3 regions of the Nonomuraea sp. NPDC049141 genome follow, and region 2 is predicted to be linked to each of the others. Evidence: riboswitches for the same ligand, from Rfam matches in the RefSeq annotation. Region 2 holds a riboswitch; each other region holds the start of a gene.

Region 1 (3,267 bases), on a different contig from region 2:
CGATCCCGTGGTGCCTGGCCACCGGCCACGACAGCGTGGGCCGCCCCTACTACCGGCCCGCGCACGTCCTGAGCGAGCGCTTCGGGGTGCCGTGCCAGGAGTTCCCCGGCGGGCACACCCCGTACCAGACTCACCCACGGGAGTTCGCCGACCTCCTCACCACGATCCTGGACGGCTTCGACCACCCGAAGACCTGACGCCAGGCGGGGGGCCGAGTACAGCAGAGTGCTCGGAGCGGTCGCTTCACAAGTTCGGGTAGAGCGGGAATTTCGCCGTCAGGGTGGCGATCCGGGAGCGCAGGTCGGCCAGTAGCCGGCCGGTGGGCGGGGTGACCAGGGTGGTCGCGATGATGTCGGCGACCTCGGCGAACTCCGCGGGGCCGAATCCGCGTGTGGCGAGCGCCGGCGTGCCGATGCGCAGACCGGAGGAGATCATCGGAGGCCGCGGGTCGAACGGGACGGCGTTGCGGTTGACGGTGATGCCCGCAGCGTGCAGCCGGTCCTCGGCCTGGCGTCCGTCGAGGTCGGAGTGGCGCAGGTCGACAACGAGGAGGTGAACCTGGGTACCGCCGGTCAGTACGGAGATGCCGGCCGCGCGGACGTCGTCGGCGAGCAGCCGTTCGGCGAGGACGCGGGCGCCATCGAGGGTGCGGCGCTGCCGGTCGCGGAACTCCTCGGTGGCGGCCAGCTTGAACGCCACCGCCTTGGCGGCGATCACGTGCTCCAGGGGGCCGCCCTGTTGTCCGGGGAAGACGGCGGAGTTGACGCGTTTGGCGAGTTCGGCGTGATTGGTGAGGATCACTCCGCCGCGCGGGCCGCCGAGGGTCTTGTGCGTGGTGGTGGTGACGACGTCCGCGTACGGCACCGGGTCGGGGTGCAGGCCGGCCGCCACGAGTCCGGCGAAGTGCGCCATGTCCACCATCAGGTACGCGTTCACGCGGTCGGCGATCCGCCGGAACTCAGCGAAGTCCAGGTGCAGCGGGTACGCCGACCAGCCGGCGACGATCAGCTTGGGCAGGTGTTCGAGGGCGAGCCGTTCGACCTCGGCCATGTCGAGGCGGAAATCGGTGTCGCGCACATGGTAGGGCACGGCGTTGTACAGCTTTCCGCTGAAGCTCAGCCGCATCCCGTGGGTGAGATGCCCGCCGTGCGCCAGGTCGAGGCCGAGGATCGTGTCGCCGGGATCGAGCAGGGCGGACATCGCAGCCGCGTTCGCCTGGGCGCCGGAGTGGGGCTGGACGTTGGCGAACGCGGCGCCGAAGAGCCGCGTGACCCGGCTGATCGCGAGCCGCTCCATGACGTCGACGTGCTCGCAGCCACCGTAGTAGCGGCGGCCGGGGTAGCCCTCGGCGTACTTGTTGGTCAGGACGGAGCCCTGTGCCTGCATCACCGCGAGCGGAGCGAAGTTCTCGCTCGCGATCAGCTCCAGGGTGTGCCGCTGCCGGTCCAGTTCCGCGGCGACGGCCCGGTAGATCTCCGGGTCGAGCTCGGCCAGAGACTGGTTGTGGGCACTCGACATGGTGGAGGCTCCTCCCTCGGTCAGGCGCCGCTCGGTCGCGGCGCCACGGCTGGGTGACCTCCCCGCTCTGTCATCGGTACCTGAGAGTTTCACCGCGTGAACGGTTTGCACCATGGGTGCAGGACCGGGGTCCTGGCTTTTCAGAGTTCGCCTCGCCGGAGCGGTCATGGGGCCTGAGAGTTTCTGGGGAGAGTTGCTCCTTCGGCGCCTCACCGCGACAGGCAGGCGAGGGCTCTCCCGCTCCGGTGGAAACGGCGCGATATTCAGTTGGTTAGGAACTATGCGAGTTCATCACTATAGAAGGTGCTGAAGGAACTGACCGGTTCTCGCGGGGTGCGGTGCCGATTGAGGTGGTGGTCGGGGTCGGCATGCCCCAGTGCGAGCCCGCAGACGATGAGGTGGTCCTCGGGTATGCGCAGGTGTTCGCGCAGCACCGGATAGAAGTCGATGAACGACGCCTGCGAGCAGGTGTCCAGACCTGCCTCCCGCGCCGCGAGCATGAGCGCCTGCAGGAACAGGCCGGCGTCCACGAGTGCCCCCAAGAGGGGGTGCCGGCTGACGGTGAGGATGATCCCGACCGGTGCGCCGAAGAACTCGTAGTTGCGCCGGTGATGGCTGAGCCTGCCCGCCGTGTCCTCCGGGCTGAACCCGAGCGTGTCGCGGTACAGCCCCTCCCCGAAACGGCGTCGTCGTGACCGGTACGGCTCCGCCCACTCGTCGGGCCGGGGCTGGTACGGGTATTCGGTCTCCGGCACCCGCTCGCCGTCGTCGTGCGCGCGGAGGACCGCGGCGCTGAGGCGACGCTTGGCCGCACCGGTGATGACGTGCACGTGCCAGGGTTGGGTGTTGGCGTTGCTGGCCGAACGAGCGGCCAGGGCCAGCAGCCGGTCGATCTCGGCCCGCGGAACGGCCTTCGGCAGGAAGGCGCGCACGCTACGACGGCCGAGCAGCGCCTCCTCGACTGTCGCCGCGGACATCGTCAGTTCGTCCACGGGTCGCATGTCAGGCGGCGGGCGGGGTGATGTCGTACGAGATGCGCCCGGCGGGCAGGTAGAACAGGGCGATCAGCGCGCCCCCTTTGACCTCGGGGTAGTGGTGGCTGCTGGGCCCGGGCGCGGTCCAGCCCGCGCCCGTCCATCCTCGCGGGCCGATGAGCCGGGCGCCGGGGTCGAGCGGGACGACGACGTTGAGCTCGCCGTAGGGATGCTGATGGTACTGCCCGCGGTAGGGCTCCTGGCTGTCCATGTACACGGCCGTGATGCTGAAGTAGTTCAGTTCCTCGCTCGGTTCGGCGATCCGGCTGCGCCGGTACTTGGGGCCGTCGACTTCGATGTTGGCCGCCCACCCGTCACGGACGCCGTCGGTGATCATGCGAGCGAGGTCGTCGTACAACGGCGTGCCCGGGCCGTAGGTCTCGTTGAGCCAGATCTCGAGGTCCTCGCCGGCGGTGCGGTTCTTGATCTCGTCGAGGAACGGGATGCTGCGCTCGATCAGGTCTTGCGGGGAGGTCATGGAAACTCCTTTCGTTCGATTGCCGCACAGAGGTTCAACGGATACTGTGAGGCGGAGCTGTGGTGATCGGGAGGGATAGCGGCATGGGACGTCTGGCGGACAAGGACCGCGCGGAGCGGCAGGAACGTCAGCTCGCGAACGCGCCGAACGCGGCGGACTTCTCCGAGGCGCTGGCCCGGGGTCTGGCGGTGCTGTCGGCGTTCGGGCCCGACCGGCGGCGTCTCACACAGGCCGACC
Region 2 (3,267 bases):
GACGGTCGAGCCGGCTTCGGGGAGCTGCACGTAGACGACATCACCCAGCGCCTCGGCCGCGTAGGCCGTGATGCCGATGGTCACGGTGATGCCGTCGTCGAGGCCGGCGACCCACTCGTGCTCTTTGGTGTAGCTCAGGTCGTCAGGGATGTTGCTCACTTGTTCCTCCTGTAGAAGGGCAGCTCAATGAGGTCCATAGGTTCATGGCTGCCCCGGATGTCCACGGCCAGACCTGCCTCGGCCCCGTGGTCGACGTAGGCCATCGCGATGGGTTTGCCCAGAGTCTGGGAGGGAGCCCCGCTGGTGACCTCGCCGACGACGGCGCCGTCCTTGGTCACCGGGTATCCATGGCGTGGCACCCGGCGCCCCCGCGCGACCAGGCCGACGAGCCGGCGCCGTGGTGGCGTGTCCTTGACCGCCTCCAGCGCCGACCTGCCGACGAAGTCGCCCGGCTTGTCGAATTTCACCACTCTGCCCAGCCCCGCGTCGAACGGGGTCAGCTCCACGCCGAGCTCGTTGCCGTACAGTGGCATGCCTGCTTCGAGCCTGAGCGTGTCACGGCTGGACAGACCCGCCGGTCGCAGCCCGTGCGTACGGCCGGCCTCGGTCAGCGCGTGCCAGAGCGGCACGGCGTCCTGGTTGGCCACGAACAGCTCGAAACCATCCTCACCCGTGTAGCCCGTGCGCGCGATGAGCGCCTGCCGCCCGTCGACCAGACCGGGCAGGCCCGCGTAGTACTTCAGCCCGGCGAGGTCGGCGTCGGTGAGCGTGGCGAGGATCTCCTGCGCGCGCGGCCCCTGCACGGCGATCAGCGCGTACTGCTCCGAGCGATCCTCAACCACCGCGTTGTACGACTTGGCGCGATTTTTCAGCTCTTCCCCGACTTTTTCATAGTTGGAGGCGTTAGCCACAACCATGAACTCCTCGTCCCCCAGCCGGTAGACGATCAGGTCGTCCAGCACCCCGCCACGCTCGTTCACGATCATGGTGTAGCGGGCCCGGCCGGGCGCGAGTGCCGACAGGTGTCCCACCAACGCGTAGTCGAGCGCCTCGCCGGCCTGCGGCCCGGTCACGAAGATCTCGCCCATGTGGGAGAGGTCGAACAGCCCGGCCGCCTGGCGGACGGCGTTGTGCTCGGCGGACTCGCTGCCGTAGCGGAGCGGCATCAGCCACCCGGCGAAATCGGTCAGGGTCGCGCCGAGGCTCTCATGGACGTCTCGAAGCGGTGTGGGACGTGACATATGCGCACCTCAGGGCAGGATCGGATGCAGGGATCCTCCCCCTCTGTCATCGGTGCCTGAGAGCTTCGCCCGGATTTTGCCGGACTTTCACCTTCGGCGAGGCCGCCAGGCCTGCTTTCCAGAGGACACCTCGTCCGTGCGGTCCTTTACCTTGAGAGGTTCGCGGGGAGGGCTTGCTCCTTCAGGGGTCCTGGCCGGATGCCAGGACGCTCTCCCGCACGGTTTCGTCGGTGATGCGGCAAGCCTAGTGCCGTTATGGGGGAGTTGTCGCGTGCGGATCCCGCCATTTCATGGCGAACGGGCCTGGCGGCGGCGCGAGCGTTCAGCAGGCGGCGATGAGTGCCTCGAACAGCGCGCAGTCCTTCGCCGCCTCCGGATGCCACTGCACGGCCACGGCGAACGTCCGGGACTCCAACTCCACCGCCTCGATCGTGCCGTCATCGGCCACGGCGGCCAGGGCCAGCCCGGGAGCGAGCCGATCGACGGCCTGGTGGTGGTAGTGCGGCACGTCCTCCGGCACGGCCCCGAGCGCCTTGGCGACGCGGGTGCCCGCCACGGGTCGTACGGGGAGCTGGCCGAACTGGCCGGGTGCGGGGGAGTGCCCGGTGTGTCCGACCACGTCGGGCAGATGCTGGTGCAACGTCCCGCCGAGCGCGACGTTGAGCACCTGCATCCCCCGACATATCCCGAGATAGGGCACGTCGGCCTCAAGAGCGGCCTCAAGCACCGCAAACTCCGCCGCATCGCGAAATTTCCGGATATAGCCGGTCCGCTCATCCGGCTCCTGCCCATACCGGTCGGGCGAGACGTCGCCTCCACCGGCCAGGATCAGCCCGTCCAGCCGTCCCACCAGCTCGGCCGGCTCCCCGGCGGGCGGCAGGATCACCGGCTGCCCGCCGGCCCGGACCACCTGCTCCACGTACATATACGGCAACAGGGCGACCGGCATGTCCCACACGGTGAACCGGGCAGGCTCCACATAGGACGTGATCCCGATGACAGGCCGCTTCACGACATCCCCTTGCTACAGAGGGGTGACGTACGCACTCGAAATACCCCCATCGACGAGAAACTCCGATCCGGTGATGAACGAGGCGTCGTCGCTGGCCAGGAACGCCACCGCAGCCGCGATCTCGGACGCCTCGGCGAAGCGTCCCACCGGCACGTGCACCAGGCGCCGCGCCGCCCGCTCGGGGTCCTTCGCGAACAGCTCCCGCAGCAGCGGCGTGTTGACCGGCCCCGGGCACAGCGCGTTCACCCGGATCCCCTCACGCGCGAACTGGACGCCGAGCTCGCGCGACATCGCCAGCACCCCGCCCTTCGAGGCGGTGTAGGAGATCTGCGACGTCGCCGAGCCCATCACCGCCACGAACGACGCGGTGTTGATGATCGAGCCCTTCCCCTGGCGCCGCATGTACGGGATCGCGTGCTTGCAGCAGAGGTAGACGCTGGTCAGGTTCACCTCCTGCACCCGCCGCCACGCCTCGATGCCGGTCTCCAGGATCGAGTCGTCATCGGGCGGCGAGATGCCCGCGTTGTTGAACGCGATGTCGACGGAGCCATAGGTGTCGAACGCCGTCTGGAACATCCGGACGACGTCCTCCTCGCTGGTCACGTCGACCTTGACGAAGATCCCGCCCACCTCGGAGGCGGCCTTGGTGCCCGCCTCCTCGTCGACGTCGGCGCAGACCACCTTGGCGCCCTCCTCGGCGAACCGGCGCGCGGTGGCCAGGCCGATCCCGCCGGCCGCCCCGGTGATCACGGCGACGCGGTTGTGCAAACGCTGCATGTGCTCACTCCGTTGAGATGAAGACGTTCTTGGTCTCGGTGAACGCCGAGAGGGCGTCCGGGCCCAGCTCCCGGCCGAGGCCGGACTCCTTGAAGCCACCGAACGGCGTCCAGTGGCGGACCGACGAATGCGAGTTCACCGACAGCGCCCCGGCCTCCACGGCCCGCGCGACGCGCAGCGCCCGGCCGACGTCGCGGGTCCAGATGGAGCCGCTCAGGCCGTAGCGCGTGTCGTTGG
Region 3 (3,267 bases), on a different contig from region 2:
GACGGGATCTTCTTCGCCGATCTGGTGTTCTCCAACGGCGTAGAGGTGAGCGCGCGCCCGTCCGACTCGATCGCGCTCGCGCTCCGCACCGGAGCGCGTATCTTCGCCAGCGAAGAAGTCGTCCAGGAAGCCGGGGTGATCATCCCGGACGACCAGGAGGATGAGGTGGAGAAGTTCAGGGAGTTCCTTGACACGATCACCCCCGAAGACTTTGGCCGGGCGGGGTAGGTATTTCAGTGCATTTACGCTTCACGACGCGCCGAGCCGGATCGTTGACTGCGCATGGTCACGGTCCTACGGTGCAAGTGAAACCCGTGGTCGCGCTTTTACGAACCCCCAGATCAGGCCACGGGATGAGAGAAAGCCGGAGGTCCGCGTGGCGGTCAGCAGCGGCGAGGGAAAGACGACCGGCCAGGAAGATCCGGTGCGGCGTGAGAGTGCGCGGCAGCGTGCCGGAGAGCAGGGGCTGCTCTTCGACGAGCAGCCCGCGTCGCTGCCGGCAGACATCGGATACCGTGGCCCGACGGCGTGCGCGGCGGCCGGCATCACCTACCGGCAGCTCGATTACTGGGCGCGCACGGAGCTGGTCCAGCCGACGATAAGAGCCGCGCACGGCTCGGGCTCGCAGCGGCTCTACAGCTTCCGCGACATCCTGGTGCTCAAGGTCGTCAAGCGGCTCCTCGACACCGGAGTCTCCCTCCAGCAGATCCGTACGGCCGTACAACATCTGCGTGACCGCGGGGTGGGCGACCTCGCGCAGATCACGCTCATGAGTGACGGCGTCAGCGTCTATGAGTGCACCTCGGCCGACGAGGTGATCGATCTGCTCCAGGGCGGCCAGGGCGTGTTCGGCATCGCGCTCGGCCGGGTCTGGCGAGAGGTCGAGGGCTCCCTCGCGGAGCTGCCGGGGGAAAGGGCGGCGGTCGAGGACAGCGTCCCGGCCGACCACCCCGCTGACGAGCTGGCCCAGCGGCGGCGCGCGCGCCGCATAGGGTAGCAATTGGGTAGTAACCTGTAGAGCGCAAGGCTGATAACCCCATGCGGGAGAGTCCCCGGGCTGGTTCCCGGGGCGCCGAAGGAGCAACCCTCCCCGGAATCTCTCAGGCACCTGTACCGCGCGGGGTAGGCAACTCTGGAAAGCAGGTGCGCCCGCCAGGCGCACCTCACCGACGGTGCAAGCCCACATGGGGTGAAGCTCTCAGGTCGCCATGACAGAGGGGGAGATCCGGCACTCGCCCGCGCCCTGGCGCCGGTCTCCAAAGCCCTCGGGAGGCACCTCGCATGACCGATCTGTCAGTTCCGCCGTTCTCGACCCGGCACATCGGCCCGTCCGAACCCGAGCAGCAGCGCATGCTCGAGGCCGTGGGTTTCGAGTCCGTGGCCGACCTGGTGGCGGTGGCCGTCCCGGAGTCCATCAGGATCAAGGACCGGCTCGCCCTGCCCGCCGCGGCCAGTGAGACCGAGGTCATCGCCGAGCTGCGGGCCATCGCGGGCCGCAACCGGGTGCTCACCTCGATGATCGGCCTGGGCTACCACGACACGATCACCCCTGCGGTGATCCGCCGCAACCTGCTGGAGAACCCGGGCTGGTACACCGCCTACACCCCCTACCAGCCGGAGATCTCGCAGGGCCGCCTGGAGGCGCTGCTCAACTTCCAGACCGTCGTCACCGACCTGACCGGACTCGCCGTCGCGGGCGCCTCGCTGCTCGACGAGAGCACGGCCGCCGCCGAGGCGATGACACTGGCCAGGCGCGCGGGCAAGTCCAAGAGCCAGGTGTTCGTCGTCGACGCCGACGCGCTGCCCCAGACCAAGACGGTGCTGGCCACCCGCGCCGAGCCGCTGGGCATCACGCTCGTGGAGGACACGCTCGACGGGGAGCTGCCCGAGTGCTTCGGTGTGCTCGTCCAGTACCCGGGCGCCTCCGGCCGGCTGCGCGACTTCCGCGCCGTGGCCGAGCGGGCGCACGCGGCCGGCGCGCTCGTCGTGGCCGCCGCCGACCTGCTCGCGCTCACCCTGGTCACCGCGCCCGGCGAGCTCGGCGCCGACATCGCGATCGGCTCCTCGCAGCGCTTCGGCGTGCCGTTCGGCTTCGGCGGGCCGCACGCCGCCTACATGTCCGTACGCGAGGGACTGCAGCGGCAGATGCCCGGCCGCCTCGTGGGCGTCTCCGTCGACGCCGACGGCGCGCCCGCCTACCGGCTGGCCCTGCAGACCCGCGAGCAGCACATCAGGCGCGAGAAGGCCACCAGCAACATCTGCACCGCGCAGGTCCTGCTCGCCGTCATCGCCGGCATGTACGCCGTCTACCACGGGCCCGACGGGCTGCGCCGCATCGCCGCCCGCGTCCACCGGCACGCCGCGGCGCTGGCCGAGTGCCTGCGCCGGGGCGGCGTCGAGGTCGTGCACCGCGAGTTCTTCGACACCGTGCTGGCCAGGGTGCCCGGCCGGGCCGCCGAGGTCGTACGGCAGGCCGCCGAACGCGGCGTCAACGTGTGGCAGGCCGACGCCGACCACGTCTCGGTGGCCTGCGACGAGAAGACCACGGCGGCCGACCTCGAGCAGGTCGCCGCCGCCTTCGGCGCCAGTGGGCCGGTGGCCGGCCTCCTCGCCGACGAGGGACTGGACACGCTGCCCGGCTCGCTGACCCGCGAGTCCGGCTACCTCACCCACCCCGTCTTCCACAGCCACCACTCCGAGACCGCGATGCTGCGCTACCTGCGCAGGCTCCAGGACAAGGACATCGCGCTCGACCGCTCCATGATCCCGCTCGGCTCCTGCACGATGAAGCTGAACGCGACCACCGAGATGGAGCCGATCACCTGGCCGGAGTTCGCCGGGATCCACCCCTACGCGCCCACCGCGCAGGCCGAGGGCTACCGCCACCTCATCGAGACCCTGGAGGAGTGGCTGGCCGAGGTGACCGGCTACGACGCGGTCTCCATCCAGCCGAACGCCGGCTCCCAGGGCGAGTTCGCCGGGCTGCTCGCGATCCGGGCCTACCACCGCGACCACGGCGACGACCACCGCGACATCTGCCTCATCCCGTCCTCCGCGCACGGCACGAACGCGGCCAGCGCCGTCATGGCCGGCATGCGCGTCGTGGTCGTGGCCTGCGACTCCGAGGGCAACGTGGACCTGGCCGACCTCGACGCCAAGATCGACAAGCACCGTGACGGACTGGCCGCGATCATGCTCACCTACCCGTCGACGCACGGCGTCTTCGAGGAGACGATCACCGAGGTCTGCGCCAAGGTGCACGACGCG

Evidence for each region. A riboswitch is a leader RNA that binds a small molecule or an ion and turns the genes downstream of it on or off. The one in region 2 is predicted to bind glycine.
Region 1: another riboswitch for glycine. It lies ahead of glyA (serine hydroxymethyltransferase); the one in region 2 lies ahead of gcvT (glycine cleavage system aminomethyltransferase GcvT).
Region 3: another riboswitch for glycine. It lies ahead of gcvP (aminomethyl-transferring glycine dehydrogenase); the one in region 2 lies ahead of gcvT (glycine cleavage system aminomethyltransferase GcvT).

Annotation. Positions count from the first base shown of each region.
Region 1 covers NZ_JBEZDR010000018.1:103,758-107,024, forward strand. The annotation lists gene AB0B91_RS43070 (alpha/beta hydrolase) at 1-197, shown strand, start outside; gene glyA (serine hydroxymethyltransferase) at 244-1,518, opposite strand; glycine riboswitch at 1,670-1,768, opposite strand; gene AB0B91_RS43080 (nitroreductase) at 1,797-2,510, opposite strand; gene AB0B91_RS43085 (DUF4863 family protein) at 2,521-3,030, opposite strand; gene AB0B91_RS43090 (IclR family transcriptional regulator C-terminal domain-containing protein) at 3,114-3,267, shown strand, end outside.
Region 2 covers NZ_JBEZDR010000002.1:656,819-660,085, forward strand. The annotation lists gene gcvH (glycine cleavage system protein GcvH) at 1-159, opposite strand, end outside; gene gcvT (glycine cleavage system aminomethyltransferase GcvT) at 156-1,241, opposite strand; glycine riboswitch at 1,371-1,468, opposite strand; gene AB0B91_RS07870 (gamma-glutamyl-gamma-aminobutyrate hydrolase family protein) at 1,564-2,253, opposite strand; gene AB0B91_RS07875 (3-oxoacyl-ACP reductase) at 2,266-3,030, opposite strand; gene AB0B91_RS07880 (aldehyde dehydrogenase family protein) at 3,035-3,267, opposite strand, start outside.
Region 3 covers NZ_JBEZDR010000019.1:151,068-154,334, reverse strand. The annotation lists gene AB0B91_RS44520 (bifunctional nuclease family protein) at 1-228, shown strand, start outside; gene AB0B91_RS44515 (MerR family transcriptional regulator) at 377-997, shown strand; glycine riboswitch at 1,032-1,126, shown strand; gene gcvP (aminomethyl-transferring glycine dehydrogenase) at 1,282-3,267, shown strand, end outside.